3 regions of the Bacillus sp. MBGLi79 genome follow, and region 2 is predicted to be linked to each of the others. Evidence: riboswitches for the same ligand, from Rfam matches in the RefSeq annotation. Region 2 holds a riboswitch; each other region holds the start of a gene.
The links. Region 2 has a riboswitch for S-adenosylmethionine ahead of C1T29_RS23365 (5-methyltetrahydropteroyltriglutamate--homocysteine S-methyltransferase). Riboswitches for the same ligand answer to the same signal wherever they lie in the genome.

Region 1 (7,107 bases), 1.9 Mb from region 2:
CTGCTGTTTAACGGGACGCTGGACGCTATTTTTATATTGGATAAACAGATGAACATCATCCAGGCGAATGATGCCGCCTGCAAAATTCTGCAAAGCCAAAAAAAGAATTTGCTGGACCGGTCGGCGCTCGACTTCCTGCACGCCGTCCCGCCGGATGAACTGAACCAGAGCATTCAACGCTTTTTGGAGCGGGGATATGCGAAAAAAGAAGTGGCCATCAGGCTTGACAACGGATCTGTCAAATATATCGAGTTTACTGCAAGCAAAGGAATCGGTGAAGACTGCTATTTTGTCGTCATGAGGGACATTTCATCGAAAAAAATATTGGAGCGGGAGCGCACCATTAATGAAAAGCTGTTTAAAGATTTGTTTCACCGCGCGGTTGAAGGAATCGTCATCTTTGATAAACAAGGCTGTTTCATCGATGCGAACCATTCGTTTTGCCAGAGCTTCGAAATTGAAAAAACAGAGCTTTCAAAACTGAAGCTGTCTCAATTCGTATCCCCTGAAAACAAGGGGCGGCTCGATAAAATCTGGAATGCTCTTTTCAGAAGAGGGAAAGCAAAAGGGGAGCTTCCTGTCCGGCTCAGATCAGGAGAAGACCGGCTGTTTGAGCTTACGATAACCTCGAACATTTTAAACGGCTTTTACATGTCGATTATGAGGGATATTACCGAGAAGCGCTCGATGGAAAAACAGCTGTTTAAAAGCGAAGAACGCTTTAGAGAAGTCTTTGAAAATGCGATGGATGCCATTATACTGATGAATAACGACGGCCGCATCGTCAAAGCGAACCAGTCGGCCTGCAAAATCTTCGAACTGCCGATGGAACAGCTTCTCAACAAGAAGATGACCGATTTTATTGATCAAACCGACCAGAGGTACCATGCCATTCAAAAGCAGTATGATCAAAAAGGGGAAATCCGGGCGGAACTGCTGTTTCGTATGGCAAACGGACAATATAAAGAGCTTGAGTTCACGTCAAAACGGATCATGTTCGACAGCCAGGACCTAACCATTTTAAGAAATGTCAGCGACAGAAAACGAATGGAACAAGAATTGCGGGAAAGCGAATTGAAGTTCAGAAAAGTATTCAACGGATCAATGGACGGAATCGTTCTTTTCAACAACCAGTACGACATTATCGATGCGAACCCCCTTGCCGGAAAAATTCTCAGCACCCCTCTTGAACAGCTGAAAACGTCCAATCTACTTGATGTCATCTCCGGCTATCATATAGAAAATGCAGCTTCTCCCGCTAAAACGATTTCCTTAGAAGAAATGGACAATGACATCCCATTCCTGCTGAGCGACCAAAAACGGATTCTTGAATTTTCATTTAAAAGAAATATCATTCAAAATATGAACTTGGCGATGCTCAGAGACGTGACAGAACGAAAAGAGCTTGAAGAGCGGCTCCGCAAGTCTGATACCCTTCACGTCGTCGGCGAACTCGCAGCCGGAATTGCCCATGAAATCCGCAACCCGATGACGGCGTTAAAAGGATTTATCCAACTGCTGAAAGGCAGCATCCAAAATGAGGATCACGCGCTTTACTTTAATGTCATCACATCAGAACTCAAAAGGATTGAATCGATTATTACGGAGTTTCTCATCCTTGCAAAACCGCAGGCGATTATGTATGAAGAAAAAAATATCGTCAAAATCATGCAGGACACAATGGATTTGCTGCACGCACAGGCAAACCTTGACAACGTTCAGATGCATCTGAAGTGCGAAGGCGGCATTCCGCTGATTTATTGCGAGCCGAATCAGCTGAAACAGGTATTTATCAACATTTTGAAAAATGCGATTGAAGTGATGCCTGACGGAGGCAACGTATATGTGTCGATCAAACCGAAAGGAGACGACCATATCATTATCTCGCTTGCTGACGAAGGAATCGGCATGACAGAAGACAAATTGAAGAGGCTCGGCGAACCTTTTTACACGACAAAAGAACGGGGCACTGGACTCGGGCTCATGGTCAGTTATAAAATTATTGAAGAGCATAATGGAAAAATCGAAGTTGAAAGTGAAGAAGGGAGAGGCACGACATTCCATCTGACTCTCCCGATCAGACAGCATCATGAGGAGGAGGCTTAATCGCATCGTGGGCTTTTATATTGAAATGACCTCGCCTTTTGGACAAGCTTACATTGTCGAGGAAAATCACCACATTACACATTTGCTATTTGAAAAAGATGAACTAAAACAGCTCCAGCAAGACGGCTTGGAGCTTCGCCGGACCGAAACGGAATTGTTGAAGGAGGCAAAGCGCCAGCTCGAAGAATATTTCAGGGGGGAGCGGAAGACGTTCACCCTTCCTCTCCGCCAGGATGGAACCCTGTTTCAGAAAAAAGTGTGGGAGGCGCTGCAGTTGATCCCGTACGGTGAATCACGGAGCTATTTAGATATCGCGTGCGCCGTCGGGAATCCGAAAGCGGTTCGCGCAATCGGCCAGGCCAATAAAAGAAATGCGCTGCCGATTTTGATCCCGTGCCACCGTGTCATCGGCAAAAATCGTTCTTTAACGGGGTACTCCGGAAATGAAACGGATAAAAAAGCGGTGCTGCTCGACATCGAAAATATTGCGTATAAGGGAAAATAATATACGAGCACGCCGTTTCTTTTTTTCGTCAGCGACATATAATTTTATTAAGTTAAAAATGTTGGTCTTGGTAAAAAAGGAGGACGAATAAGTGAAAACGAACCGCCCGAACAAAATAGCAGGATACGCGGAATTGTTCGTCAAGCTGCACGTGTTGACCGAAGAGCAGAAGAAAGACATCATCAAATCGATTAAAATCCGCTAAAGCGGCCTAAGTAAGGGCTTCAGCGGAAAACAGCGCTTCAATTTCTTCTTCAAACCTGTCTGTGATAATCCCTTTTTCCGTAATGATGCCAGAGATTAAATCGTGCGGCGTGATATCAAAAGCAGGGTTGAACACTGGCACCTCTTGCGGAGCTATTTGCGTTCCGTTTATCAGCCTGACTTCATCCGGATCGCGTTCTTCAATCGGAATGTCGTCGCCGCATGAAATCGAAACATCAAAAGTTGACAGGGGAGCGGCGATAAAAAACGGGATTTGAAAGGCTTTGGCGAGGATTGCCAAGCCATATGTTCCGATTTTATTGGCTGTATCTCCGTTTCTCGCGATCCTGTCCGCTCCGACAATGACGGCTGAAATGTTTTTTTCTTTCATCGTATGGGCAGCCATGCTGTCTGTAATCAGCGTCACGTCAATTCCCCCCTGCATAAGCTCCCACGCCGTCAGGCGCGCCCCTTGCAGGACAGGCCTCGTTTCACAGGCATAAATATGAAGGTCGAGGTCCTTTGTTTTGGCAAGATAAAACGGGGAAAGGGCCGTACCGTACCTGCTTGTCGCAATCGAGCCGGCGTTGCAGATGGTCATGATGCTGTCACCCGATTTGAACAAATGCAGTGCATTCTGTCCGATTTGCCGGCACGTTTCTTCGTCTTCAACCTGGATCTGAATAGCTTCATGGATCAGATTTGTTTTTGCTTCATTGACCGATTTTGCGTCCTCCGCACTTTTTACCAGCCGATTGAGAGCCCAGGATAAATTGACGGCTGTCGGCCTTGCCTGATTGAGTTCATCTTTGATTTTTCCGAGTTCCACCAGAAACGCGGAAACGTCAGATGTATCGATGCTTTGTGCGCAAAGGGCGAGTCCGAAGGCGGCTGTAATGCCGATGGCAGGTGCCCCCCTCACTTTCAGCGTTTGAATCGCATCATAGACGTCTTCTTTTGTTGTGAGGTGCAGGTATTCCGTCTTTTCGGGAAGCTTTTGCTGGTTCAGAATTTTTACCGATGCTTCTTCCCATTCGACAGAGCGGGGCACCGCAAATTGTTCAGGCATGTCATTCACTCCTTAAGCGCGTTCCGAAACGCTTCAATCAAGTCTTTTGGCGTCCGGAAACCGCTGCGTTTTTCTATGAATGCTGCGCCTATTTTAAGGGCGAGCTTTTTTTGGCTGATTCTCCGGGAAAACGGAACGATTGTTTCAAGGTCCGCCACATGGGCAAGGCCGATCGTCCGGCGGATCATTTCGCAGCCGGCAAAGCCTGCTGCGTCTTCAAACGCCTGCTTCAGAACTGATTCAAGGCGTCCTTTCTCATTTTTGCAAGCGTCAAGAGCATCGTTTTCCCATGCTTCGCTGAATGTCCGGCTGAACGTATGCCAGACGGTCTCGACATGGCGGTATAAAGGAGCCCGCCTGTTTTCTTCGCGGGAAAGCGCGTGCAGCAGCAGGTTGGCGATAAACTGTCCAATGTCAAACCCGATCGGGCCGAAAAACGCAAATTCAGGGTCGATGATTTTCGTTTCGGCTTCTTCACTTGCGAAAATGCTGCCTGTATGAAGGTCGCCGTGGATCAGCGTTTCCTCTGCAGACAAAAAGCGCTGTTTTAGTTTTGCCACTTCAATTTTTAATGCTTCATTGCGCCAAAGATCTTCCGCTTCATCGCGAAGCTCTTCTTCGAAATCGTTTGTCTCATGATCAAAGAAAGGGTCTGTGAACACAAGGCTTTCTGTAATATCGCACAGATCCGGATTCGTAAACTGCTTCACAAGCCGCCCTTTAACTGTTGGGTCAAGTGCATATTCAGACGAGTAAAAATGTGTTTTTCCAAGGAATTCTCCGATGTCTTCCGACAGGTGGGGATAATCCTTCCCGTCAATCAGTCCTTTTCTGGCGATTTCCAAGTGAGAAAGGTCTTCCAATACGGTAACGGCAAGCTCGGTGTCAGAATAGTACACGTTCGGGACAAGGTGCGGGACATGCTCGGCTTGGCGGATCAGCGCACTGCTTTCGATTCTCGCCCTGTCAAGCGACAGCGGCCAGCTTTCGCCGACGACTTTCGCATAAGGCACCGCCTGTTTGATGATCAGCCCTTTTTGCTGCTCTTTGTCATACACGCGGAAGACCAAATTCAAGTTTCCGTCCCCGATCTCCTGGCATGTCAGGGTGCTTTTGCTTGGAAAAAGCCCGAGGCGGACGGCCAGCGCGGCCGCGGAGCTTTCGGTCAAAGTTTCGTATGCTGCGGTTTTCGTTACGGTCATGTGTGATTCCCCCTAAATGTCGTTAACAATAAAAAAGCCTCTTTCTCATCGAGAGAAAGAGGCTGATTTGTCGCGTTCGCCTCTCTTATCTCTCAGAATTCAAAGTCTGATGGAATTAGCACCGTGCCCTAGCGGCGCAGAATTTCGCGCCCCATTTCACAATGGTATTACGGTCGGTTGCTGTTGGGGTCATTAGGCCAGTCCTTCACCCAACTCTCGATAAGAGAAATCAATATAAAATTTTGAAATTTCAGTTCGGTCAGTTGCTGAAAATGTTACCAGCATCTCAGTTTTCTTGTCAACACTTTTTTAATATAAATCTCTGCGAATGTCCTCAAAAACCGGAATTTGCCCCCGCGCTTTTTCAATGTCCCCGAGGTTGATTTCGGTCCTGATGACGGCTTCACCGCTCCCTGCTTCAGCGAGGGTGCGGCCGAGCGGATCAATGATGATGCTGTGGCCCGCAAATTCGTTTGCCGGGTCACTTCCCGCTCGGTTGCAGGCTGCGACAAAGCACTGATTTTCAATCGCTCTGGCTTTTAAAAGGCTTTGCCAGTGATCGAGGCGGGCGAGCGGCCATTCCGCCGATACAAAGATGATGCCCGCACCTTCCTTCGTATGTTTTCTGATCCATTCCGGGAAACGGATGTCGTAGCAGATAAACCCCGCAGCCGGGATCCCTTCAAGCTCGAAGCTCCCGTCGCCTGAGCCCGCTGACAAATAGAGGTGTTCGTCCATCAGCTGGAAAAGGTGAGCTTTGCTGTATTCTTTGATCAAATGTCCGTTTTTGTCTGCGATGTACATGATATTGTACACACCGCTTTTTTTCTTAACGGCGACAGAGCCGCATATGATATGGACACGGTTTGCTTTTGCCGTTTCCTGCAGCCATCTCTTCGTTTGCCTGCCTTCTTCATCTGCGATGGAGCCGAGATTTTTTAAATCATAACCCGTCGTCCACAGCTCGGGAAGGAGAAGAACATCCGCTTTTCGGCTTTCCTGTTCGATCAGCTGCTCCGCTTTTTTAAAATTTTCAGAAGGATTGCCGTATGCGATATCGAATTGCAGACATGAAATTGTCAGCTTCAATCTGGATCACCTCATTTTTTTCTTTACATTTTACATTTAACAATATATGATGATGGACTATCATTTCAAGAATTTTTCAAAAGCGGGTGAATCATATGAAATTTGAGCTTTCAGATGTGCTGAAACAGCTGCCTGAGCAGTTTTTCGCTTCCTTGGTGAAAAAGGTGAATGAAAAAATCGCCGCCGGCCATGATGTGATCAATCTCGGCCAGGGGAATCCCGATCAGCCGACACCTGATCACATCGTTGATACAATGGCGCAAGCCGTTCGCAACCCTGAAAACCATCAGTATTCCTCCTTTCGCGGCAGCCGTTCACTCAAGGAGGCGGCAGCCGCGTTCTATCGAAGGGAATACGGTGTAGAGCTCGATCCCGAACGCGAAGTCGCTGTATTGTTCGGCGGAAAAGCCGGTCTTGTCGAGCTTCCGCAATGTTTGTTAAATCCGGGGGATGCCGTGCTCGTTCCCGATCCCGGCTATCCCGACTACTGGTCGGGCGTTGAGCTGGCAAGAGCGAACATGGAAACGATGCCGCTTACAGCGGGCAATCAGTTTCTGCCTGACTACAGCCGGATTCCGAAGGAAGTGAAAGAAAAAGCGAAGCTCATGTATTTAAATTATCCAAACAATCCAACCGGTGCCCAAGCCACGCCTGTTTTTTTCGAAGAGACTGTCCGGTTTGCCAAGTCGAACGGAATTTGCGTCGTCCACGATTTTGCCTACGGTGCGATCGGCTACGACGGCAAGAGGCCTGTCAGCTTTCTCGAAACGGAGGGGGCAAAAGACACAGGAATCGAAATTTACACGCTTTCCAAAACGTATAATATGGCTGGATGGCGGGTCGGGTTTGCAGTTGGCAACGCCTCTGTGATCGAAGCGCTGAACCTTTATCAGGACCATATGTATGTCAGCCTTTTTAAAGCGGTCCAAGAC
Region 2 (11,317 bases):
CGTACATATGGAAAGGGGACGGAAACAGCCGATGCGGACAGGTTTTGTAAACGCTTTCTAGTTGGCGGAAATGGGGGATGTGTGTGGAACTGATCATCATTCTATTGGCGTTAGGTTTGCTGATGTTTACGGCGTATCGGGGATTTTCTGTCATATTGTTTGCGCCGATTTGTGCGTTATTCGCGGTGCTGCTGACAGATCCAAGCCATGTGCTTCCTTTTTTCTCATCAATTTTTATGGAGAAAATGGCGGGGTTTATTAAGCTGTATTTCCCAGTTTTTTTGCTCGGTGCGATTTTTGGAAAGGTCGTTGAAATGGCTGGGCTTGCGGCATCGATCGCGAAAACGATTGTCAGGCTTGTCGGGGCAAAAAGAGCGATACTTGCCATTGTGCTGATGGGCGCTGTCTTGACGTACAGCGGCGTCAGCCTGTTTGTTGTCGTATTTGCCGTATATCCTTTTGCGAAAAACATGTTCCAAGAAGCAAACATACCGAAACGCCTCATCCCCGGAACGATTGCTTTAGGGGCTTTTACGTTTACGATGGACGCGCTTCCGGGAACGCCGCAAATCCAAAATGTCATTCCGACGGCGTTTTTCAAAACAGACATTTATGCCGCCCCTTGGCTGGGTTTGATGGGAGCAGTGATTGTGCTGGCAGCTGGGATGCTCTATTTGGAATCAAGGCGGAAAAAAGCGCAGGCATCTGGCGAGGGTTATGGCGGTTTTGATTCGCTGAATGCTGCGCCTGAATCGACTGAGTCCCGTGCTAAACCGGACAAAAGCCCGATTCGGGATGCACTTGCCTTTGTCCCGCTTATTCTTGTCGGTGCAGTGAATAAATGCTTCACCATTTACCTGCCAAAGTGGTATCCGAATGGATTTGATTTTTCCTCCATAGGATTAAAGGAGTTCGGCAGGCTTGATATTTCTTCTGCCGCTGCCATTTGGTCGGTGGAGATTGCTTTAGTGATCGGCATCATCACAACGATTTTATTTGATTGGAGAAGCGTGTTTGCTCAAATGAAGGAAGGGCTGAATGAAGGGATCGGTGGTGCCTTGCTGGCATCTATGAATACGGGTGCCGAGTATGGGTTCGGCGGCATTATCGCCGCGCTGCCGGGGTTTCATAAGCTGAGCAGCGGAATTTCTCATACTTTTACCGATCCGCTTGTCAATGGCGCCGTTACGACAACTGCGCTGGCGGGAATCACCGGCTCGGCTTCAGGTGGTATGGGCATTGCGCTAAGCGCGATGTCAGAGCAGTACTTACAGGCGATTCAGGCTTACAATATTCCGCCAGAGGTGATGCATCGAGTCATTTCAATGGCGTCAGGCGGGATGGACACACTGCCGCATAATGGCGCCGTCATTACGCTTCTGGCTGTGACGGGACTGACTCACAGGCAATCGTATCGCGATATTTTTGCGATCACGCTCATCAAAACGGCTGCCGTATTTGCTGTGATCGCGATTTACAGCCTGACTGGCCTGGTGTAGAAGAAAACGAAAGGGGCATCAATATGGGAAAAGTGTTGTCATCTAGTAAAGAAGCTGCGAAATTGATTCATGATGGAGATACGCTGATTGCGGGAGGGTTTGGGCTGTGCGGCATTCCTGAACAGCTCATTTTGTCGATAAGAGATCGAGGAGTAAAGGATTTAACCGTTGTCAGCAACAATTGCGGAGTCGATGACTGGGGGCTCGGTTTGCTTTTGGCTAATAGGCAAATCAAGAAAATGATCGCATCCTATGTCGGTGAAAATAAAATCTTTGAGCGACAGTTTTTAAGCGGAGAGCTTGAGATCGAGCTTGTTCCCCAAGGAACGCTCGCCGAGAGAATTCGTGCAGGCGGTGCGGGCATACCGGGATTTTATACGGCGACAGGCGTCGGCACAACCGTAGCTGAGGGAAAAGAACATAAAACATTCGGCGGCCGGACATATGTGCTGGAGCGAGGCATTACCGGCGATGTGGCGATCGTCAAAGCGTGGAAAGCGGACACCATGGGCAATTTGGTTTTTCGGAAAACGGCGAGAAATTTCAATCCTGTTGCCGCCATGGCAGGCAAGATCACGATTGCCGAGGCGGAAGAAATCGTGGAAGCGGGAGAGCTCGATCCAGATCATATCCATACGCCGGGAATTTACGTTCAGCATGTCGTGCTTGGCACGAGTCAAGAAAAACGGATTGAAAAGCGAACAGTTCAGCAAGCATCGGGAAAGGGTGAGACGAAGTGAAGGAAGCAAGAAAACGGATGGTCAAACGGGCTGTACAAGAAATCAAGGACGGCATGAATGTGAATCTCGGGATTGGAATGCCGACGCTTGTCGCAAATGAGATACCCGATGGCGTTCACGTCATGCTTCAGTCAGAAAACGGCCTGCTCGGAATCGGCCCCTATCCTTTGGAAGGGACGGAAGACGCGGATTTGATCAATGCGGGGAAGGAAACAATTACCGAAGTGACGGGCGCTTCTTATTTTGACAGCGCTGAATCATTCGCGATGATAAGAGGCGGGCATATCGATTTGGCTATCCTTGGCGGAATGGAAGTTTCGGAGCAGGGTGATTTGGCCAATTGGATGATCCCGGGCAAAATGGTAAAAGGGATGGGCGGCGCAATGGATCTCGTCAACGGGGCGAAACGAATCGTTGTCATCATGGAGCATGTCAATAAGCATGGCGAATCAAAGGTAAAAAAAACATGCTCTCTTCCGCTGACAGGCCAGAAAGTCGTGCACAGGCTGATTACGGATTTGGCTGTTTTTGATTTTGTGAACGGCCGCATGACACTGACGGAGCTTCAGGATGGCGTCACAATTGAAGAGGTTTATGAAAAAACAGAAGCGAATTTCGCTGTAAGCCAGTCTGTACTCAATTCTTAATGGGAAGGTGTTTGACATGAGAAAACAAGTCGCCTTGGTGACTGGGGCTGCCGGCGGAATCGGATTCGAAATGGCAAGAGAATTCGCCCGTGAAGGCGCCAGCGTCATCGTTTCAGACCTCCGTCAGGAAGCATGCGAAAAAGCAGCCTCCAAGCTTGCAGAAGAAGGCTTTGACGCGGCGGCCATTCCGTGTGATGTGACAAAGGAAGCGCAAGTTGCTGATATGGTGGACGCCATCCAAAAACGATACGGCCGCTTGGATATTTTAGTGAACAATGCCGGTATGCAGCACGTCGCCCCGATTGAAGAGTTTCCGACAGAAACCTTTGAACAGCTGATCAAGGTTATGCTGACGGCGCCCTTTATTGCAATGAAGCATGTTTTTCCGATCATGAAAAAACAGCAGTATGGCCGAATCATTAATATCGCGTCTGTTAATGGCTTAGTCGGCTTTGCGGGAAAATCCGCTTATAATAGCGCCAAGCATGGCGTCATTGGACTCACAAAAGTCGGGGCGCTGGAAGGCGCGCCCCACGGCATTACAGTCAATGCGCTCTGTCCAGGTTATGTCGATACCCAGCTTGTCCGCAATCAGCTTAGCGATCTATCAAAAGCAAGAAATGTCCCTTACGACTCGGTACTTGAAGAGGTCATTTTTCCGCTTGTGCCGCAAAAACGGCTTCTTTCCGTCAAGGAAATTGCGGATTATGCCGTGTTTTTAGCAAGCGAGAAGGCGAAGGGCGTCACTGGGCAGGCTGTCGTTCTTGATGGGGGCTACACCGCACAATGACAGAAAAACACACTTGCTCCGAATGGAATCAAGTGTGTTTTTCTTTGCTTATTTCCAAACATCATTCGCGATCTCAACCACATGGCGGAGCTTCGCCCATTGCTGTTCTTCAGTCAGCTTGTTGCCTTCCTCAGTTGAAGCGAATCCGCATTGAGGGCTGAGGCAAAGCTGGTCTAAGCTGACATAACGGGACGCTTCTTCGATACGGCGTTTCACGTCATCCGGATGTTCAAGCTCACCGAATTTAGATGTCACTAAGCCAAGAACTAGCTGAAGATCAGACCGTTTTACATAACGGAGCGGCTCAAATCCGCCTGAGCGTGAATCATCATACTCTAAGAAAAGGCCGTCAAGATTCAAGCCGTCAAAAATGGTTTCGGCTGCTGCATCATAGCCGCCTTCTGCTGTCCAAGTGGACTGGAAGTTGCCGCGGCAAATATGCATGGTTACCGTCAAGTCATCCGGACGGTCTGCAATCGCGTCATTAATGGATTTCGCAAACAGCTGGCGAAGCTCGTCAGGCGTTGTTCCGAACGCTTCGATTTGTTTTAAGCCTTTTTCTGATAAGAAAACGGCCCATGCCGTATCATCAAGCTGGAGGTAGCGGCAGCCTCTGTCATAAAACGCTTGAATCGCTTTTTTATATGCTTTGGATACATCATGCTGGAAAAGGTGATAGTCGTTTTTATACGCATCCTTTTCCAGTTTTCCGCGGAAAAACAGCATATTCGGGCTTGGAATCGTCATCTTTGGCGTCGCGTCACCGGCAATGCTATGGAGAAATGAGTAATCTTCAAGCATTGGGTGAGTTGAAAAGTCGATATCACCTGTGACTTTAATGCCGCGTGCTTTTGTCTGTACGTTATGGAATTGAATGCCTTGCTCAGGAGTAAACGGCTCAACGCCATCTAAGTTTTCAAGGAAATCAAAGTGCCACCACGCTCTGCGGAATTCACCGTCTGTCACGACGTTCAGGCCGGTTTCCTTCTGTTTCTCCACAATGCGGATGATTTCATCGTTTTCGATCTGGCGAAGCTGCTCAGCCGTAATATCGCCGGCCGCTTTTTGCAGCCGCGCTTTTTTGACGGGCTCAGATCTCAGCAGGCTTCCGACTTGATCCGCGCGAAACGGCGGTTTTTTTCTTTGAAGTGATTGTTGTTCTGCGGGTGTTGTTTGTTGTGACATGTTGTCCATTCCTTCTTTCCATTCAAATATAAAAAAGCTCTTCCTTTGGATAAGGAAGAGCTTGCGTGACAATCTCAACCTTATCTTCAAGAGCAATCATTGCTCTAAAGGATTTAGCACCATTCTGTTAAACAGCGGTTGCCGGGTATCGCAGGGCCAGTCCCTCCACCTCTCTTGATAAGGAAAACCTTTTTATGAAATTTTCTGATATTATCTATTATTCACACATTTTCTATTTCTGTCAATGATAGATTATCTCCACACATCGTTGGCGATGTCGATGACATGGCGAAGCTTGGCCCATTGCTGTTCCTCTGTCAAAAGATTGCCTTCTTCTGTAGAGGCGAAACCGCACTGCGGGCTGAGGCAAAGCTGGTCTAAGCTGACAAAACGCGCCGCTTCATTGATACGGCGTTTCACATCCTCTGGATTTTCAAGCTCGCCGTATTTCGATGTGATCAAGCCAAGCACGATTTGCAGATCCTTGCGTTTCACAAAACGGAGCGGATCGAAGTTTCCGGAGCGGTCATCATCGTATTCCAAGAACAGGCCGTCAAGGTTTAAGCCGTCCAAAATCGTTTCCGCTACAGCGTCGTACCCTCCCGATGCCGCCCAGGTTGAGCGGAAGTTGCCGCGGCAAATGTGCATTGTGATCGTTAAATCATCAGGCCGGTCTGCCACTGCATCGTTAATCGTTTTGGCAAACAAGGCGGGCAATGTTTCTGGATCGCCTCCGAGCGCCCGGACAACCTCTCTGCCTTTTTCCTCAAAGAAGAGAGACCATGACGTATCATCAAGCTGGAGATAACGGCAGCCAACATCATAGAAGGCTTTGATTGCCTTTTTGTACGCTTGGGCCAAATCATGAAAATATTCCTCTTGATCGTTATAGATGCCTTTATCCGCCTTTTCGCCAAAAAACAGCATATTCGGGCTTGGAATCGTCAGCTTTGGTGTCGCGCCACCGGCAACTTCATGTAAAAATTGATAATCAGCAAGTGCTGGGTGGCTCGTAAAATCGAGTTTTCCCGTCACTTTGATGCTGCGCGCTTTCGTTTTCGCGTTATGGAACTGAATCCCCTCAGCCGGGATGAACGGCTCCACACCGTCAAGTCCTTCCAGGAAGTCATAATGCCACCAGGAACGGCGGAATTCCCCGTCTGTTACCACTTCAAGACCGATTTCTTTTTGTTTTTCCACGATGCGGGTGATTTCTTGATTTTCGATATCACGAAGCTGTTCCGCTGTCATCTCACCTGCCGCTTTTTTTTGCCGGACTTCTTTCACCGTAGCGGAACGAAGCAAACTGCCGACGTGATCGGCGCGGAAAGGTGCTTTGCGTTGTTTTTCTGTTTTTTGTCATGTAACATTCGTTTGTTGGACCATGTCATTCGCCTCTTTTTCTGAAATATTGAGCATGTAAAAAGCTCTTCCTTTGTGTAAGGAAGAGCTTGAACGATCAAATCTCCGCCTCATCTGCAAGAACGCAATGTTCTTAAGGATTTAGCACCATTCTGTTTGAAACAGCGGTTGCCGGGTATCATAGGGCCAGTCCCTCCACCTCTCTTGATAAGGTACAACTTCATATTTAAATTTCAATTATCTTAATATTATTACTTTTGGATCAATTGTCAATGCTTTTTAGAAAATACTTTCATCTTCATCGTTATATAAAACCATATCAAGCACGATCGCGATGGCAGTGCAAATCAGAACATCTTCCTCGTTTGCAATCTGCAAATGATAGGAATCACCCCAGCTGAGCCACTTTTTGCTCACTGACATCCGGACATTTTCCCTGTCCGTCAGCTGGAATTCATCCCTCCATAAGTCACCATCGATTTCCCAGTTAAGGCCGGAAATCACAAATTTCGGTTTGAAAAACGTTACTTTCTTCGTTACCTCACAAACTGTTTTCCCGCCAATTGAAATCTCATAGCGCGGCAATAAAGACATGAGTTTTTGTTCTATGGAAACGAGCGTTTTCCCGGATGAATCTGTCATTTGTAATGAGTCCCCTAACGAGAGAAAACGCCCTTCCACCTTGAAGATTTCTTGTTCATCCCGGTCATAAATGTGGAATGCATCTTTAAATGAGAACATTTTTTGTTTCATAAATAACCCGATCATTGCAGAAGTCTCCTTTTGGATTTGCCTTGTATGAAATTACGGATAGAGGATAAAAAGGTTTCAGGCTCTATCTCAACATAATTTTAAAAGGCTGCGTCATTCCGCAGCCTTTTCGTTTGAAATATAGAATTAGGAAAGATGCATCCGGCGTTTTTGGCGGATAGCGTCAAGGTCGATTAGGTTGTTGTGATGAGATGCGGCTGCTGGAAGAGGGCTTGTCTTTTGCGGTTTGCGGCGATTGTCCTTGCTGAAAGAAAAAAGAAGATAGCCGCATAAAGCGATGATAATAAATAGGATCATATTACATACCTCCCAAAAAAAGTTTTGGTACTCTCTATTGTACGGATAAAAAGCCAAAAAGTATTCAAAAAATTCTAAATCAAATAAAAATAAATAACTGCCCCTCAAAAACAGTCTAACCTGATGACCTGAAAATAGTCTTGCATTATGGTGATTGTTCTTGTTGATGATTGGTTCTATAGTTACTATCGACGATAAAATGAATTCCTTTATATAACTTTTAACCTAAATTAAAGTAATTCAAATTACCTGTTTTTGGATGCCGTTATCTTTCTTAATTAGTTTATACCCTATTTTGCGGAATTGAACACAAAAAACCCAAATTACGGAGCATTTGGGCGGTACGAGAGAATGCGGATTTTGTTTTGGGGATTTGGATGACTGGTCAGAAGAAGCGTTTGAACATTTTTCTGATTTTTTGAAATGGGCTGGATTTCTTTTGCGTGTTAAGCGGCCTGGAAATGATCCATTTTTTCAATAGGCTCTTTGCAGCAATTGCATGCTTTGTCATTGTTTTTCCTCCTCATTTGTTGATACTTGTTTTACGGAGGACGTGTTTAAAATGTTTCATTTTCACATAAAAAAAAAACCAGCCCTTTTTTGGACTGGCTTTTGGCATTACGCTTGCTCTTCAAACAGCTTTGCAATCTCAACGATGACATTTACGGCTTTGACCATGTTATCGGCTGAGATGTATTCAAATTTGCCGTGGAAGTTTTCCCCGCCGGTAAAGATGTTTGGCGTCGGAAGTCCCATGTAGGATAGCTGCGATCCATCGGTGCCGCCGCGGATGGGGGAAATTTTCGGTTCGATGCCGAGGTTTTCCATCGCTTGCTTGGCAATGTTGACGATTTCGATGACAGGTTCAATTTTCTCTCTCATGTTGTAGTACTGGTCGTTCATATCCAGCAAAATCCGGTCTTGCCCGTATTCGTTCTGAAGTTCTTCAACGGCGCGCTTCATTGTTTCTTTTCTGCTTTGGAAGTTCTCTTTGTCAAAGTCTCTGATAATGTAGTGAAGCTTTGTTTCCTCTACGTCTCCTTGAATCGACAGCAGATGGTAGAAGCCTTCATAGCCTTCTGTATATTCAGGCGCTTCGTCTGCCGGCAGCAGGCTGTTCAGCTTCATCGCGATTTTCGCAGAGTTGATCATTTTCCCTTTTGCCGTTCCGGGATGTACGTTGTTGCCTTTAATCGTAATTTTCGCGGCAGCGGCATTGAAGCTTTCGTATTCAAGCTCGCCGAGCGGGCCGCCGTCAACCGTGTAGGCAAAGGATGCATTGAACCGTTTCACATCAAATTTGTGCGGTCCTCTTCCGATTTCTTCATCAGGCGTAAAGGCGACTCTGATTGTGCCGTGCTTGATTTCTGGGTGTTTGATGAGGTAATCCATGGCCGTCATGATTTCAGCGATACCAGCCTTATTGTCTGCGCCGAGAAGGGTGGTGCCGTCTGTGGTGATGAGTGTGTGGCCCTTATAGCCAGACAGCTCAGGGAATTGATCAGGTGACAGGGTGACCTGCAGCTGTTCGTTAAGAACGATGTCATTACCATCATAGCTTTCGATGATTTGCGGATTCACGTTTTTGCCGGTAAAGTCTGTAGCGGTGTCGACGTGAGCGAGAAAGCCGATTGTCGGCACGTCTTTTTCAGTATTGGAGGGGAGCGTCGCCATGACATAGCCGTTTTCATCAATGGCTGCATCCTGCATGCCGATGGACTTCAACTCATCAACGAGCATGTTTCCTAATGTCAATTGGCCGGGTGTGGAAGGGCAGGTGTCAACGGATTCATCGGACTGTGTGTCGACTTTTACATATGTAGTAAACCGTTCAATGATTTCATCTTTCATTTCCAATCATCTCCTTTGTCTTATTTTATCATGGCGGGCTGAGAGATTTCTATTGCACAATACCGTTTCGAATGGCAAAAACGACAGCCTGTGTCCGGTCTTGGGCATTGCATTTTTGCAGGATGCGGTGCACGTGGGTTTTCACAGTGCTTTCACTGACGAAAAGCTTTTCAGCAATATCCTCATTTCTCAGCCCGTAGGCCATTTGCTGAAGAACCTCGAGCTCTCTTTTGGTGAACGGCTCTGCCAGTTCTTCGACATGAGTTTGCTGTTTCGCCCGAAATGTCTCACTAATAATTTTAGCGGCCGTGACTGTGCGGAAAATCGCCTCGCCCTTGGCCGCAGCGCGAATCGCATCTATCAATTCTTCAGGAAGCGTATCCTTCAGCAAATAGCCGACTGCGCCTGCACGGATGCCTTCAAATACATATTCCTCCGTGTCAAAGGTCGTTAAAATGACAATCTTTGTATCTGGAAGGGCGGACATGATGTCTTTCGCCGCTTCGATGCCTGAGCAATGCGGCATCTGGACATCCATGAGGATGACGTCAGGTTTTGTTTGTTTTGCGAGTGCTATAATATCGTGACCGTCGCCGGCCTCGCCAGAAACTGTCATATCCGTCTGGGCGTTGATGACGTACCGGAAGCCTTCACGCACAAGCGGCTGATCATCGGCAAGCGCGACGCGTATTTTATCTTTGTTCATCTTTTTGCTCCTTATTCGTTGTCGTGAGCGGCAATGACAGCTCAATTTGCAGGCCGCTCGGCTGCACGGCGCTAAAGGTAAGGGAACCGCCTGCTTTTTCAGCGCGTTCTTTCATTCCTGTCAGGCCAAATCCATAAGTAAGGCTGCCGGTGAATTGTCCGTCGTCGATAATTGTGACATAGAGATGGGTTTCGTCGTTAGAAATGACAGTCGCCGCATGAGAAGCGTCGGCGTGACGAATGATATTGGTCAGCGCTTCCTGCAAGATGCGGTAAATCGTTTCGCTTATGTTTTGAGGCCAAGACTCTTCTGACAGTCCGGCAGTATCTAAAGAAACATGCAAGCCGCTCCGTTCCTCCACTTGATGAATGAGCCCCCGCAAAGCGGTAAGTCCCACCATCGATTCACTTCGGCCCATTTGATGAACGACAGACCGTACTTCTTGAAGGCATTCTCTGGCGACACTCAGTACATTTTGAATGACTTTTTCTGAATCCTCCTCGCTGCTTTTGAGGATATAGGGAAGAGATTGGAGCTGAACAATCACAGAAGTCAGCTCATGGCCGATGCTGTCATGAATGTCTCGGGCAATTCTTGTACGCTCCTCGAGGACCGCGTACCTCAATGAAAGAACAGATGCCTCCTGCAGCTCTGCATGCGCTTTCTGGAGTTCTTGATGAGCATGCTCCAGCTGCACATGCATTTTCGCCAATTCAGCATGATTTCGCTCAGCCTCCTTTCTCGCTTCTCGTCTGAAACGCATGGAGGAGAAGAGGACGTACAACCCGATCATGATCGAGATGTTGCTGACGATATCGTCCCAGCTGGTGTCAAAAACAGTATACAAAAAGAAAACATTGCCCCCAATTAGGCACACTGTAAAGATCAAAGACAGCCGTGCAGGGAGCTTTATGGCCGCATAAACCATTAAAAATACGAGTAAGAAAAAGGCGGCTCCCTGCTCTTGGCCGGAAACAGCCCAAAGAAAAACGGTCAGGAGCCAAAGCCCGACGAATATGCTCAAATGAACAGCAGCGGATGCCACATAGGGAATGACCCAAATGAATGCTAAGTACACCGCAAATACAAATGCCAACAAAATGGGGTCGGCTTTGGCTGGATGAGATAAAAATTGTATGCAATTCAAAATGAGAATAAGGCTCGGCACAAGCTTCTTGTAGTGCCGAGCCGGAGATAGTCCGTTCATGCTGGTCCTTCTTTCAGTTATTGAATGGATACTTTGCCAGCGGTCAGCCGTCTGTATGCTTTATAAAGCATAATGTTACGGGCTGTGATGGTGCCGAGGGGAATGAAGAACATAGAATGAATAATGGCAATAAACATCTCGTTGCTCTCAGGAAGCCATGTTCTCGCGGCCATGCGCAAAGAAAGTATCACTAGAATGAGAATAACACTTCCAAGGGAGCCGCGTGAAGTGACCTTTCCGGTTTCCGGGTGAATCCGCACGT
Region 3 (11,317 bases), 1.8 Mb from region 2:
GTGGCTCTCGCCTGTATTTTGGCGATGGAGCCTGAGCTTATTATTTTAGATGAGCCGACTTCTCTTTTAGACCCTTTCTCAGCGCGGGAATTCGTTCATCTGATGAAAGATCTTCAGCGGGAAAAAGGTTTCAGCCTCCTCGTCATTGAGCATCAGCTTGATGAATGGGCGCCTTGGATTGAGAGGACGATCGTGCTCGATAAATCCGGCCAAAAAGCGCTGGATGGCCTGACGAAAGATCTATTTCAGCACGAAGCGGAGACACTAAAGAAATTGGGCATCGCAATTCCAAAGGTCTGCCATCTGCAGGAAAAGCTGAGTATGCCGTTTACTTTATCAAAAGAAACGCTGTTCAAAGAGCCCTTTCCTGCCGGGCGTGCTGAAAAGAAGCCAACTCCTTCTGGAAAGAGTGTGCTCGAAGTCCGCAGCCTTTCGTTCGCGAGAGGACAACAAACGATTTTCGAAGACATCAGCTTTTCATTGCGCGAAGGCTCTTTGACGGCGCTTGTCGGCCCGAACGGCACTGGAAAATCGACGCTCTTATCTGTTCTGGCCCGTCTTATGAAACCGCAAAGCGGCAAAATCCTTCTCTATGATCAGCAGCTGCAGCAATATAAAGAAAAAGAATTGCGTAAACGAATGGGATTTGTTTTTCAAAACCCTGAACACCAATTCGTCACCGATACGGTGTATGATGAGCTGCTGTTCGGCCAGAAGGTAAATGCTGAAACTGAGAAAAAAGCGCAACACCTGCTGAATCGTTTCGATCTTGCCCATTTGGCTGATCATCATCCGTTTGCGGTCAGCCAAGGGCAAAAACGGCGACTGAGCGTTGCTACCATGCTCATGCATGACGTAAAGGTTTTATTATTAGACGAACCAACCTTTGGCCAGGACGCCCGCACGGCGGCTGAATGTATGGAAATGATTCAGCGCATTAAGGCAGAGGGAACCGCTGTCCTCATGGTTACACACGATATGGAGCTAGTCTCTTCGTATGCTGACAGCGTGCTTGTGCTTCACAATACAGGCTTGGCCTTTGATGGATCTCCAGTGCAGTTGTTTTCTCAAGAAACAGGGCTTGCCCAAAAAGCAAAGCTCACCCTTCCCCTTCTATATGAATGGATGGCATATCAAGAGGAGGTGCGCGATGAAACAGCCGTTACATCTCATTAATCCAACCGTAAAAGCGGCGGCGGTTTTTTGTTGTGTCGTCATGCTGTCGTTTATTTACAACCCTTACACTCCGGCGTGTTTTTATATCATCATCGTTGCGGGTGTTCTATTGGCGGCCGGAATCCCATTGAAAAAATGGTTGTTGTTTACGATTCCGTTTTTGATTTTAGCATTCGGATGCGTATGGACAGCCGCCGTTTTCGGCAAGGTGCCGACAACACCGGATAATTTTTTGTTTCAAGCAGGCCCTATCTCCATTAACAGCGATAATATGTCTGTCGGCATCTCATTGGGCTTTCGTATTTTGTGCTTTTCCGCCTTATCGATGATGTTTGTTTTTACGACCGATCCGATTTTATTTATGCAGAGCCTTGTCCAGCAGTGCAAGCTCTCACCAAAGCTCGCGTACGGTGTCATTGCAGGCTTTCGCTTTCTTCCGCTGTTAAAGGATGAGGTCCAGCTGATCCAGCAGGCTCATAAAATCAGAGGAGGTGCGGCGGAGAGCGGCTTCATAAATAAAATCAGCGGGTTAAAACGATATACCATACCGCTATTGGCAAGCGCTATCAGAAAAGCAGAACGGACAGCGCTTGCGATGGAATCGAAAGGTTTTACAGGAAGCAGAAACCGGACATATTACAGGATGCTGTCCGTGAACCGGCGCGACTGGGTGTTCTTTTGCCTCGTTCTCTTATTATTCGCGGGATCTTTTCTCGTATCTTTATGTTTCGCATCATAAAAAAATCCGCTATCTGAGATAGCGGATTTTTTTATTGATGATAGTTTAATGCTTGGGCAAGATTGGTTTTAATGGTGATATTCGAAAAATCAATTCCCAGCTGTACAGCGGTTTGCGCAATCTCAGGCCTGATTCCTGACAGGGTTGACCGGACACCGATCAGATTAAGCGCCTCAATCAATTTAAAAATCTGGTGCGCAACCATCGTATCCACTACCACAACACCTGACAGATCGATTAACAGATGCTCCACGCGTCTTTTTGCACAAGCCTGAAGCGTGTTTTCCAGAATAAACTTAGCCCGTTCGGTATCGATGTCACCGACAAGCGGCAGCAGAGCTGTTGATTTGCTCAGGGTAATGATAGGTGAGCTTAATTCCAATATCATTTCTCTCTGGGCGTTTAATTGCTGCTTAGCATTCATTTCAGCGTGATCAACGAATGTATAAATGGTGAAATCAAATACTTTTACAATCAAATCAGCCCATTTTTGCTTCTCTCCCGGTTCAAATGCTGACTCATTTTCTTCTGCGAACTTCTCAAAATACTTCGTATATAATCTCCGGTTTCTCATAAACTCCCGAATGACATACTGAACCGGTGTGTCGAGATGCTTTTGATCGTTCGTCAGCTCAATGACCCATTCTTGAAATTCTTCGAGAAATTGTTTTTCCGGTAAAACATACATGTAATTCAGATGCCGGTAAAATTCTCTGTCCTGCTCTTTCAATTCTTCCGTTACTGTTGCATTATGTAGGGCGTAAAGCGAATTCGGATCACTTTCCTCCATCGTTTCTATCCATTCCTCGGCCATTTGCTCCACATGTTCTGAAAAAAACGCATATAATTTTTCATTCAGTTTCATCACACTGCTCCTTTCCCCAACATTATTATAACTTGACTGCCAGCTAAATCCCAGTCATACACGCTGAAGCCATCCAATATTTTGAAAATTACTAATTCTTTGGTGTGTATCCTATTTTTTCAAAATGCTTCAAATGGCTCTGTCCGATCGGTTGCTTTTTTCATATAATATGAGGCAACACCCTTGAATCCACTTGAAAGCATAAAAAAGGAGGGCTTTTTTATGAATGGTGAAATCCGCTTGATCCCGTATGTGACGAATGAGCAGATCATGGATGTAAACGAGCTTCCTGAGGGCATTAAAGTGATTAAGGCGCCAGAAATGTGGGCGAAAGGGGTAAAAGGCAAGAATGTAAAAATTGCTGTATTGGACACGGGATGCGACACGAGCCATCCAGATTTAAAAAGCCAAATCATTGGCGGAAAGAACTTCACGGATGATGACGGCGGCAAGGAAGATGCGATTTCCGACTACAACGGACACGGCACACACGTCGCCGGAACGATTGCAGCTAATGATTCAAACGGAGGCATTGCCGGAGTCGCGCCTGAGGCAAGCCTATTGATTGTGAAGGTTCTTGGCGGCGAGAACGGCAGCGGACAATACGAATGGATCATCAACGGCATTAACTACGCGGTGGAACAGAAAGTCGATATCATCTCAATGTCCCTTGGCGGACCAAGTGATGTGCCGGAGCTGGAAGAAGCCGTGAAAAACGCGGTCAAAAACGGAGTGCTTGTCGTGTGTGCAGCGGGAAATGAGGGTGACGGCGACGAACGCACAGAAGAGCTTTCCTACCCTGCGGCTTATAATGAAGTGATTGCAGTTGGATCTGTTTCTGTAGCGCGAGAATTATCAGAATTTTCTAACGCCAATAAAGAGATTGACCTTGTGGCACCAGGAGAAAACATCTTATCCACCCTTCCCAACAAGAAGTACGGTAAGCTTACCGGCACTTCAATGGCTGCCCCTCATGTCAGCGGTGCGCTTGCTTTAATCAAAAGCTATGAAGAAGAATCATTTCAAAGAAAGCTTTCAGAATCTGAAGTTTTCGCACAGCTAATCCGCAGGACACTTCCTCTTGATATTGCAAAAACGCTGGCAGGCAATGGATTCCTGTATTTAACAGCTCCTGATGAGCTCGCAGAAAAAGCAGAGCAATCACATTTGTTGACCCTATAAAATTATTTTTCTTATATAATAAGCCCCAAATCATGTAAATAAAATTTCAAATTCTATGTTGACAATGAATTTGAATTACTGTTAAGATTACCAACAAATGATTCAACTTTTCGAAAAATTAATAACATTTTCTCTTATCGAGAGTTGGGCGAGGGATTGGCCTTTTGACCCCAACAGCAACCGACCGTAATACCATTGTGAAATGGGGCGCACTGCTTTTCGCGCCGAGACTGATGTCTCATAAGGCACGGTGCTAATTCCATCAGATTGAATCTGAGAGATGAGAGAGGCAGTGTTTTACGTAGAAAAGCCTCTTTCTCTCATGGGAAAGAGGCTTTTTGTTGTGAGAAAACCTCTTAGCAGCCTGTATCCGCGGGTTAACGAGAGTGTTTTACATATAAAGGAGGAGAAACAATGACAACCATCAAAACATCGAATTTAGGATTTCCCAGAATCGGACTAAACCGAGAATGGAAAAAAGCACTTGAAGCGTATTGGAAAGGCAGTACTGATAAAGATACTTTTTTGAAGCAAATTGACGAACTATTTTTATCCGCAGTAAAAACACAAATTGACCAGCAGATTGATGTTGTGCCTGTTTCTGATTTCACACAGTATGATCATGTACTCGACACAGCCGTCAGCTTCAACTGGATTCCGAAACGGTTCAGACATTTGACTGACGCTACCGATACATACTTCGCTATCGCCCGCGGAATCAAAGACGCTGTATCCAGTGAAATGACAAAATGGTTTAATACAAATTACCATTACATCGTTCCGGAATATGACGAGAGCATTGAGTTCCGTCTGACAAGAAATAAACAGCTCGAAGATTATCGCCGCATCAAAGAGGCATACGGTGTTGAAACAAAGCCTGTGATTGTCGGCCCTTATACATTTGTTACGCTTGCTAAAGGCTATGAACCGTCTGAAGCAAAAGCGATCCAAAAACGCCTTGTGCCATTATATGTACAGCTTTTGAAGGAGCTTGAAGAAGAAGGCGTAAAATGGGTTCAAATTGATGAGCCGGCGCTCGTTACCGCTTCTAGCGAAGATGTCCGCGGCGCAAAAGAATTATTTGAAAGCATTACAAGTGAGCTTTCATCCTTGAATGTGCTTTTGCAGACGTATTTTGATTCTGTTGATGCTTATGAAGAGCTGATCTCTTACCCGGTTCAGGGAATCGGCCTTGATTTCGTTCACGATAAAGGCAGAAACCTGGAACAGCTTAAAACACATGGCTTTCCGACAGACAAAGTGCTGGCAGCCGGCGTTATCGACGGACGCAATATTTGGAAAGCAGATCTTGAAGAGCGTCTCGATGCCGTTCTTGATATTCTCAGCGTTGCAAAAGTTGATGAACTGTGGATTCAGCCTTCAAGCAGCCTGCTGCATGTTCCAGTAGCGAAACACCCCGATGAGCACTTGGAAACAGATCTATTGAACGGATTATCCTACGCAAAAGAAAAGCTGGCCGAGCTGACAGCTTTGAAAGAGGGATTAGTATCAGGAAAAGCGGCGATCAGCGAAGAGATTCAGCAGGCTAAGGCTGATATCCAGGCGCTTAAACAGTTTGCAACAGGCGCCAATTCTGAACAAAAGAAAGAGCTTGAGCAATTAACTGATAAAGACTTCAAGCGTCCTATTCCGTTTGAAGAACGTTTAGCCCTGCAAAATGAATCTCTCGGCCTTCCGCTTTTGCCGACGACAACGATCGGCAGCTTCCCGCAGTCTGCTGAAGTGCGGAGCGCGCGCCAAAAATGGCGGAAAGCTGAGTGGTCCGATGAACAGTATCAAAACTTTATCAATGCGGAAACAAAAAGATGGATTGATATTCAAGAAGAATTAGAGCTTGATGTCCTTGTTCACGGCGAATTTGAACGGACAGACATGGTCGAATACTTCGGTGAAAAGCTGGCCGGTTTCGCCTTCACTAAATACGCTTGGGTTCAATCATACGGATCACGCTGTGTACGCCCGCCAGTCATTTACGGAGATGTTGAATTTATTGAACCGATGACAGTGAAAGACACAGTCTATGCACAGTCATTGACTTCCAAGCATGTGAAAGGGATGCTGACGGGACCTGTTACAATCTTAAACTGGTCTTTCCCTCGAAACGACATTTCGAGAAAAGAAATCGCCTTCCAAATCGGGCTTGCCCTTCGTAAAGAAGTTAAAGCGCTGGAAGACGCAGGCATTCAAATCATTCAGGTCGATGAACCAGCGCTGCGTGAAGGCCTTCCATTGAAAACCCGCGATTGGGATGAGTATTTGACTTGGGCGGCAGAAGCATTCAGATTAACCACTTCTTCCGTGAAAAACGAGACGCAGATTCATACACATATGTGCTACAGCAACTTCGAAGATATCGTTGATACGATCAATGATCTTGATGCTGATGTGATTACAATCGAACATAGCAGAAGCCACGGAGGATTTTTAGATTACTTAAAAGATCACCCATATTTGAAAGGGCTTGGCCTTGGTGTATATGACATTCACAGCCCTCGTGTGCCGTCAACTGAAGAAATGTACAACATTATTGTTGAGGCGCTTGCCGTCTGTCCGACTGACCGCTTCTGGGTAAATCCGGACTGCGGATTGAAAACAAGACAGCAGGAAGAAACGGTTGCCGCATTGAAAAACATGGTTGAAGCCGCAAAACAGGCGAGAGCACAGCAGACACAGCTAGTATAATTTTTCAAAAACCATCTGCATTTAGCAGGTGGTTTTTTCTATAATACAGCCACAATCGGTTTCTCATTTTAGCAAATCCCCCAAATACTTTGTTTATTTTGCACTTTTTTAAGAATGTTCTTTGCATTCTTTTCGGCTATACTAATAACACTCTATTGACAGGAGGGATTGGGATGAATCATGAAACGTTCTTAAAACGGGCTGTCACTCTCGCATGTGAAGGGGTGAATGCAGGTATCGGCGGGCCTTTTGGAGCTGTTATCGTGAAAGACGGAGCCATTATTGCAGAGGGCCAGAACAACGTCACAACAAACAATGATCCGACTGCCCACGCGGAAGTTACAGCTATTCGGAACGCCTGTAAGGTGTTAGGGGCATACCAGCTTGATGACTGCATTTTGTATACGAGCTGTGAACCATGCCCAATGTGCTTGGGCGCCATCTACTGGGCCCGGCCGAAAGCCGTTTTCTATGCAGCGGAGCATACAGACGCCGCCGAAGCTGGGTTTGATGATTCATTCATTTATGAAGAATTTGATAAACCCGCTGAAGAAAGAACAATTCCCTTTTATCAAGTGACTCTGACAGAGCATTTAGCCCCGTTTCAAGCATGGCGAGATCTTGCCAACAAGAAAGAATATTAAAAGGATCAGGCATGCACGGCCTGATTCTTGTTATTTCGCCAAGTAGCCGCTATGCCCCAAAACAGCAGTCAAATTCGCGCAATTCAGCACGGCAGACATCGCACCAGCCGCCCGCTTCACCTGTAACTTTTCAGGCTTCAAACGCTGTGATCGCTTCTCTGACATTTTATCAATCATCTGTGCCCCACCCCTATCCCGTTCCGCGTCAATTCATCATGCATAAGTCTGAATCCATTTATAAGACATGTTTCAGACCTCGAGAAAAATCACGCCCACTCTGTTTGCTTCCACACAAAAAACATCCTGAGAGTCTCAGGATGCCGGTTATTATTTTAATTCTAGTTTCACATCAACATTTCCTCTGGTTGCCTTGGAGTAAGGGCAGAATTCATGAGCGGCGTTGACAAGCTCTTGTGCCTTTTCCCGGTCTAAATCTTTCGTGTTCACAACAAGTGTGACACCGATTTTAAAGCCGCCGTCGCTCTCATCCTTCATGAGGCTGACCTGCCCTTCAATCTCCGAATCAATTTCGATATTTTGCTCTTTGGCCACATGTTCGAGCGCGCCGCCAAAGCATGCAGCATACCCTGCCGCAAAGAGCTGTTCCGGATTGGTGCCGGTTTGTCCTTCTTTTTTCGCGTTTGGCATCACAATATCAAAATCAAGAACACCGTCATCTGATGTAATATGTCCTGCCCGTCCGCCTCGCGCGGTTACTTTTGCTGTAAATAATGCCATTTGTATTCAGCCTCCTTATTTATATCTAGTTGTTATATTTCCCTTTCTGATCTTTTTAAACATGCTATGTTTGCCGAGAATAGGAAAAGTGAAGTTTTTCAGATACAATAGAATCGAATGACAAAAAGAGTTGGTGAACAAAATGGAAAATAAATTTGATCATATGAAATTGGAGAATCAGCTTTGTTTTTTGCTATATGCGAGTTCGCGGGAAATGACAAAGCAATACAAGCCGCTGCTTGATAAGCTGAATGTAACATACCCTCAATATTTGGCTTTGCTTTTGTTATGGGAACATGAAACGCTTACTGTCAAAAAAATGGGCGAGCTGCTGTATTTAGATTCAGGGACACTTACTCCAATGCTTAAACGAATGGAACAACAGGGTTTGATTACGAGAAAAAGATCTGAAGAGGATGAGCGATCCGTGTTGGTCAGCCTGACAGAGGACGGGGCGTTATTAAAAGAAAAAGCGGTTGACATTCCAGAGACGATTCTAGGGCTCTCAAAGCTATCTGGAGAGGATCTCAAACAGTTAAAGTCCGCTCTATATACATTGTTGGAAACACTTCATTAAAAAAATTGAGGATGCCCTGTGCGGGGCATCCTCTTTTTATTTATTCAACAACTTCAAGCGTCACTTCAATATTTCCGGAGGTTGCTTTTGAATACGGGCAGACGCCGTGCGCTTTTTTCACAAGCGCCTCCAATTCTGATGCACTGACTCCTTCTCCTTTTACCTGCAGCGTCACACCCAGCTTATAGCCCTGGTCCGCTTCATCCTTTAACAGGCTGACATTCGCTGTAACCTCTGTCTCTACTTTTACCCGTTCTGTTCTTGCGACAAGCTGCAATGCACTGTCAAAGCAAGCTGCATAACCCGCTGCAAAGAGCTGCTCTGGATTTGTCGCTTTTTCTAATTTCTTTGCTCTTGGTGTTCCCGGCATTGCGACATCAAGCTCAAGAACGCGGTCTGATGAAATGACCTTTCCTTCTCTTCCTCCTACCGCTGAAACAGTTGCTGTAAATAATGGCTGACTCATTTTTTTATCCCCCTAATATATTTTGTACAACTAAATTGTACACAATCTATTTTGCGATGTCAATTTTTTGCCGCACAAAAAAGCTTATCCCGTAACGAGATAAGCTTCTGTATCAAATATTTCCCCGCTATTCGCGGATTTGCCCAGTTCCTTTAATGATGTATTTTGTAGAAGTCAGTGCAGGAAGCCCCATCGGTCCTCTTGCATGAAGCTTTTGCGTGCTGATGCCGATTTCGGCTCCATAGCCGAATTCAAAGCCGTCGGTAAAGCGGGTTGACGCGTTATGATAGACAGCGGCAGCATCGACAGCCGTTTGAAAATATGCCGCGTTTTTGTCATTTTCAGTTAAAATCGCTTCAGAATGATTGGTGCCGTATTGTTGGATATGCTTCACAGCTTCTTGGACGTTTTCAACCGTCTTTACACTGAGGACAGGCGCTAAAAATTCGGTTTCCCAATCTTCTTTTGATGCTTGTTTGCTTGAAGGATGAAGTTCACACACCAATTCATCACCCCGAATTTCAACTCCCGCGTTTTCCAGCTGGTCCAGCAATTCTTTCCCGTGCTGTCTTGCCCAAGCCTTGTGAATCAGCAATGATTCAATCGCGTTGCATACGGAAGGGCGTTGCGTTTTGGCATTTACGACAACCTTTTTTGCCATTTGCGGTTTGGCTGTTTCGTCAATGAATATGTGGCAGTTTCCTGCTCCCGTTTCTAATACAGGAACTGTTGATTCTCTCACAACGAGATCAATCAGTTTCTTGCCTCCGCGCGGAATCAATACGTCTAAGCCATCATTTAACGTAAAGAGATCTTTTGCTGTCTCTCTGCTCGTATCCTCAATCAGCTGCACAGCGTGAATCGGAAGCGCTGATTGCTCAAGTGCTCTGTGAATGACACTGACGAGCGCTATGTTGCTGTGGATGGCTGAGGAGCTCCCCCGCAGAACAACCGCGTTCCCTGTCTTTAGGCAAAGGGTAGCCGCATCGACTGTGACGTTTGGCCTCGCCTCATAAATCATTCCTACGACACCGAGCGGCACACGGATTTTTTCAATAAACAGGCCGTTTTCTTTTTCAATCGTTTCAAGAGAGTCGCCGACCGGGTCCGCTAAGTCGATTAAGAGCTCCACCGCGTCCGCGATATCGCGTATACGTTTCTCATCCAGCGTGAGACGGTCAATGATGTCCGGTGTTAAACCATTCTCTTTTCCATTCTCAATGTCTTTTGCATTCTCCGCCAAGAGAAAATCCAGTTCTTTACGGAGTCCGTTTGCAATGAGACTGAGCGCCTCATCCTTCTCGACTGTTGTTTTCATGATCATTTCAGCTGCTGCTTCTTTCGCCTGCTTCGCTTTTACAGAAACTTCACTCATTTTTCCGCCTCCTAGTCTTTTACATTGACCCAGTCATTCCTATGAATAACCTCAAACGTTTTCTCAAAATCAAGTTCGTCACTTCGTTTGCCTTTGGCCTCCATAATCTCCTCGGAGGAGTAATGAGTTTGGCCTTTGCCGATCACGCCGCCCGGTCCCCTGACTTCCACAACCGCCCCTTTCGGAAAACTTCCGTTAACGCCCACAACGCCAGCGGGCAGCAGACTGCTTCCGTTATGGACCATCGCCTCTTCGGCACCCGCATCAATGATGATTTCTCCAGATATCGGAGAATGGAACTGAATCCACTGCCTCGTGTTGTTAACCGAAGATAGTTCTTTGTCTCCGATATAAGTGCCGTCTCCCCTCCCGTCCAAAATGTCCGCAAGTTTTTGCGCCCCGTTGCCTGTTCCAATGAACACTTTCACTCCCAGAGACAGCGCGGTTTGTGCGGCTAACAGCTTTGATTTCATTCCGCCGGTGCCGACCTTTGATCCGGCTGATCCTGCATATCCAAGCATTTCAGGCGTGATCTCCGGCAAATAATCAAATCGTTTCGCCTCAGGATTTTCATTCGGATTGGCATCATACAGTCCGTTGATGTCGGTGAGAATCATAAGCTGGTCTGCGTGAATTAATCCGCTGACTAATGCAGAAAGCATATCATTATCTCCGAAAGTCAATTCTTCAACAGATGTAGAATCGTTCTCGTTGATAATCGGAATGACGCCCCGTTCTAATAATTCCATTATCGTAGCATATGCGTTTCGATACCGTTCTCTTTTCGAAAAATCATTTCTCGTTAAAAGGATTTGTCCCGGAGTCAATGAGTATTGTTTAAATTGATTCATA

Region 1: linked by a shared signal. The riboswitch ahead of mtnK (S-methyl-5-thioribose kinase) and the one ahead of C1T29_RS23365 (5-methyltetrahydropteroyltriglutamate--homocysteine S-methyltransferase) in region 2 are both predicted to bind S-adenosylmethionine.
Region 3: linked by a shared signal. The riboswitch ahead of metE (5-methyltetrahydropteroyltriglutamate--homocysteine S-methyltransferase) and the one ahead of C1T29_RS23365 (5-methyltetrahydropteroyltriglutamate--homocysteine S-methyltransferase) in region 2 are both predicted to bind S-adenosylmethionine.

Annotation. Positions count from the first base shown of each region.
Region 1 is NZ_CP026521.1:1,692,286-1,699,392, forward strand. Features, by position in the region: gene C1T29_RS08600 (PAS domain-containing sensor histidine kinase) at 1-2,106, shown strand, start outside; gene C1T29_RS08605 (methylated-DNA--[protein]-cysteine S-methyltransferase) at 2,114-2,611, shown strand; gene C1T29_RS24750 (hypothetical protein) at 2,703-2,816, shown strand; gene mtnA (S-methyl-5-thioribose-1-phosphate isomerase) at 2,823-3,884, opposite strand; gene mtnK (S-methyl-5-thioribose kinase) at 3,890-5,086, opposite strand; SAM riboswitch class I at 5,169-5,312, opposite strand; gene C1T29_RS08620 (carbon-nitrogen family hydrolase) at 5,396-6,175, opposite strand; gene C1T29_RS08625 (pyridoxal phosphate-dependent aminotransferase) at 6,271-7,107, shown strand, end outside.
Region 2 is NZ_CP026521.1:4,575,424-4,586,740, reverse strand. Features, by position in the region: gene C1T29_RS23390 (GntP family permease) at 84-1,499, shown strand; gene C1T29_RS23385 (CoA transferase subunit A) at 1,523-2,239, shown strand; gene C1T29_RS23380 (CoA transferase subunit B) at 2,236-2,886, shown strand; gene C1T29_RS23375 (3-hydroxybutyrate dehydrogenase) at 2,903-3,676, shown strand; gene C1T29_RS23370 (5-methyltetrahydropteroyltriglutamate--homocysteine S-methyltransferase) at 3,725-4,861, opposite strand; SAM riboswitch class I at 4,939-5,045, opposite strand; partial or broken gene C1T29_RS23365 (5-methyltetrahydropteroyltriglutamate--homocysteine S-methyltransferase) at 5,114-6,247, opposite strand; SAM riboswitch class I at 6,331-6,437, opposite strand; gene C1T29_RS23360 (LURP-one-related/scramblase family protein) at 6,503-6,991, opposite strand; gene C1T29_RS23355 (hypothetical protein) at 7,121-7,399, opposite strand; gene C1T29_RS25000 (hypothetical protein) at 7,677-7,802, opposite strand; gene pepT (peptidase T) at 7,910-9,142, opposite strand; gene yxjL (two-component system response regulator YxJL) at 9,192-9,848, opposite strand; gene C1T29_RS23340 (sensor histidine kinase) at 9,835-11,055, opposite strand; gene C1T29_RS23335 (CcdC protein domain-containing protein) at 11,073-11,317, opposite strand, start outside.
Region 3 is NZ_CP026521.1:1,586,355-1,597,671, reverse strand. Features, by position in the region: gene C1T29_RS08110 (ABC transporter ATP-binding protein) at 1-1,176, shown strand, start outside; gene thiX (HMP/thiamine ABC transporter permease ThiX) at 1,151-1,915, shown strand; gene rsbRB (RsbT co-antagonist RsbRB) at 1,947-2,780, opposite strand; gene isp (serine protease Isp) at 3,003-3,962, shown strand; SAM riboswitch class I at 4,094-4,249, shown strand; gene metE (5-methyltetrahydropteroyltriglutamate--homocysteine S-methyltransferase) at 4,377-6,665, shown strand; gene guaD (guanine deaminase) at 6,839-7,309, shown strand; gene C1T29_RS08080 (hypothetical protein) at 7,340-7,486, opposite strand; gene C1T29_RS08075 (organic hydroperoxide resistance protein OhrB) at 7,637-8,047, opposite strand; gene ohrR (organic hydroperoxide resistance transcriptional regulator OhrR) at 8,190-8,624, shown strand; gene C1T29_RS08065 (organic hydroperoxide resistance protein) at 8,665-9,090, opposite strand; gene proA (glutamate-5-semialdehyde dehydrogenase) at 9,218-10,465, opposite strand; gene proB (glutamate 5-kinase) at 10,477-11,317, opposite strand, start outside.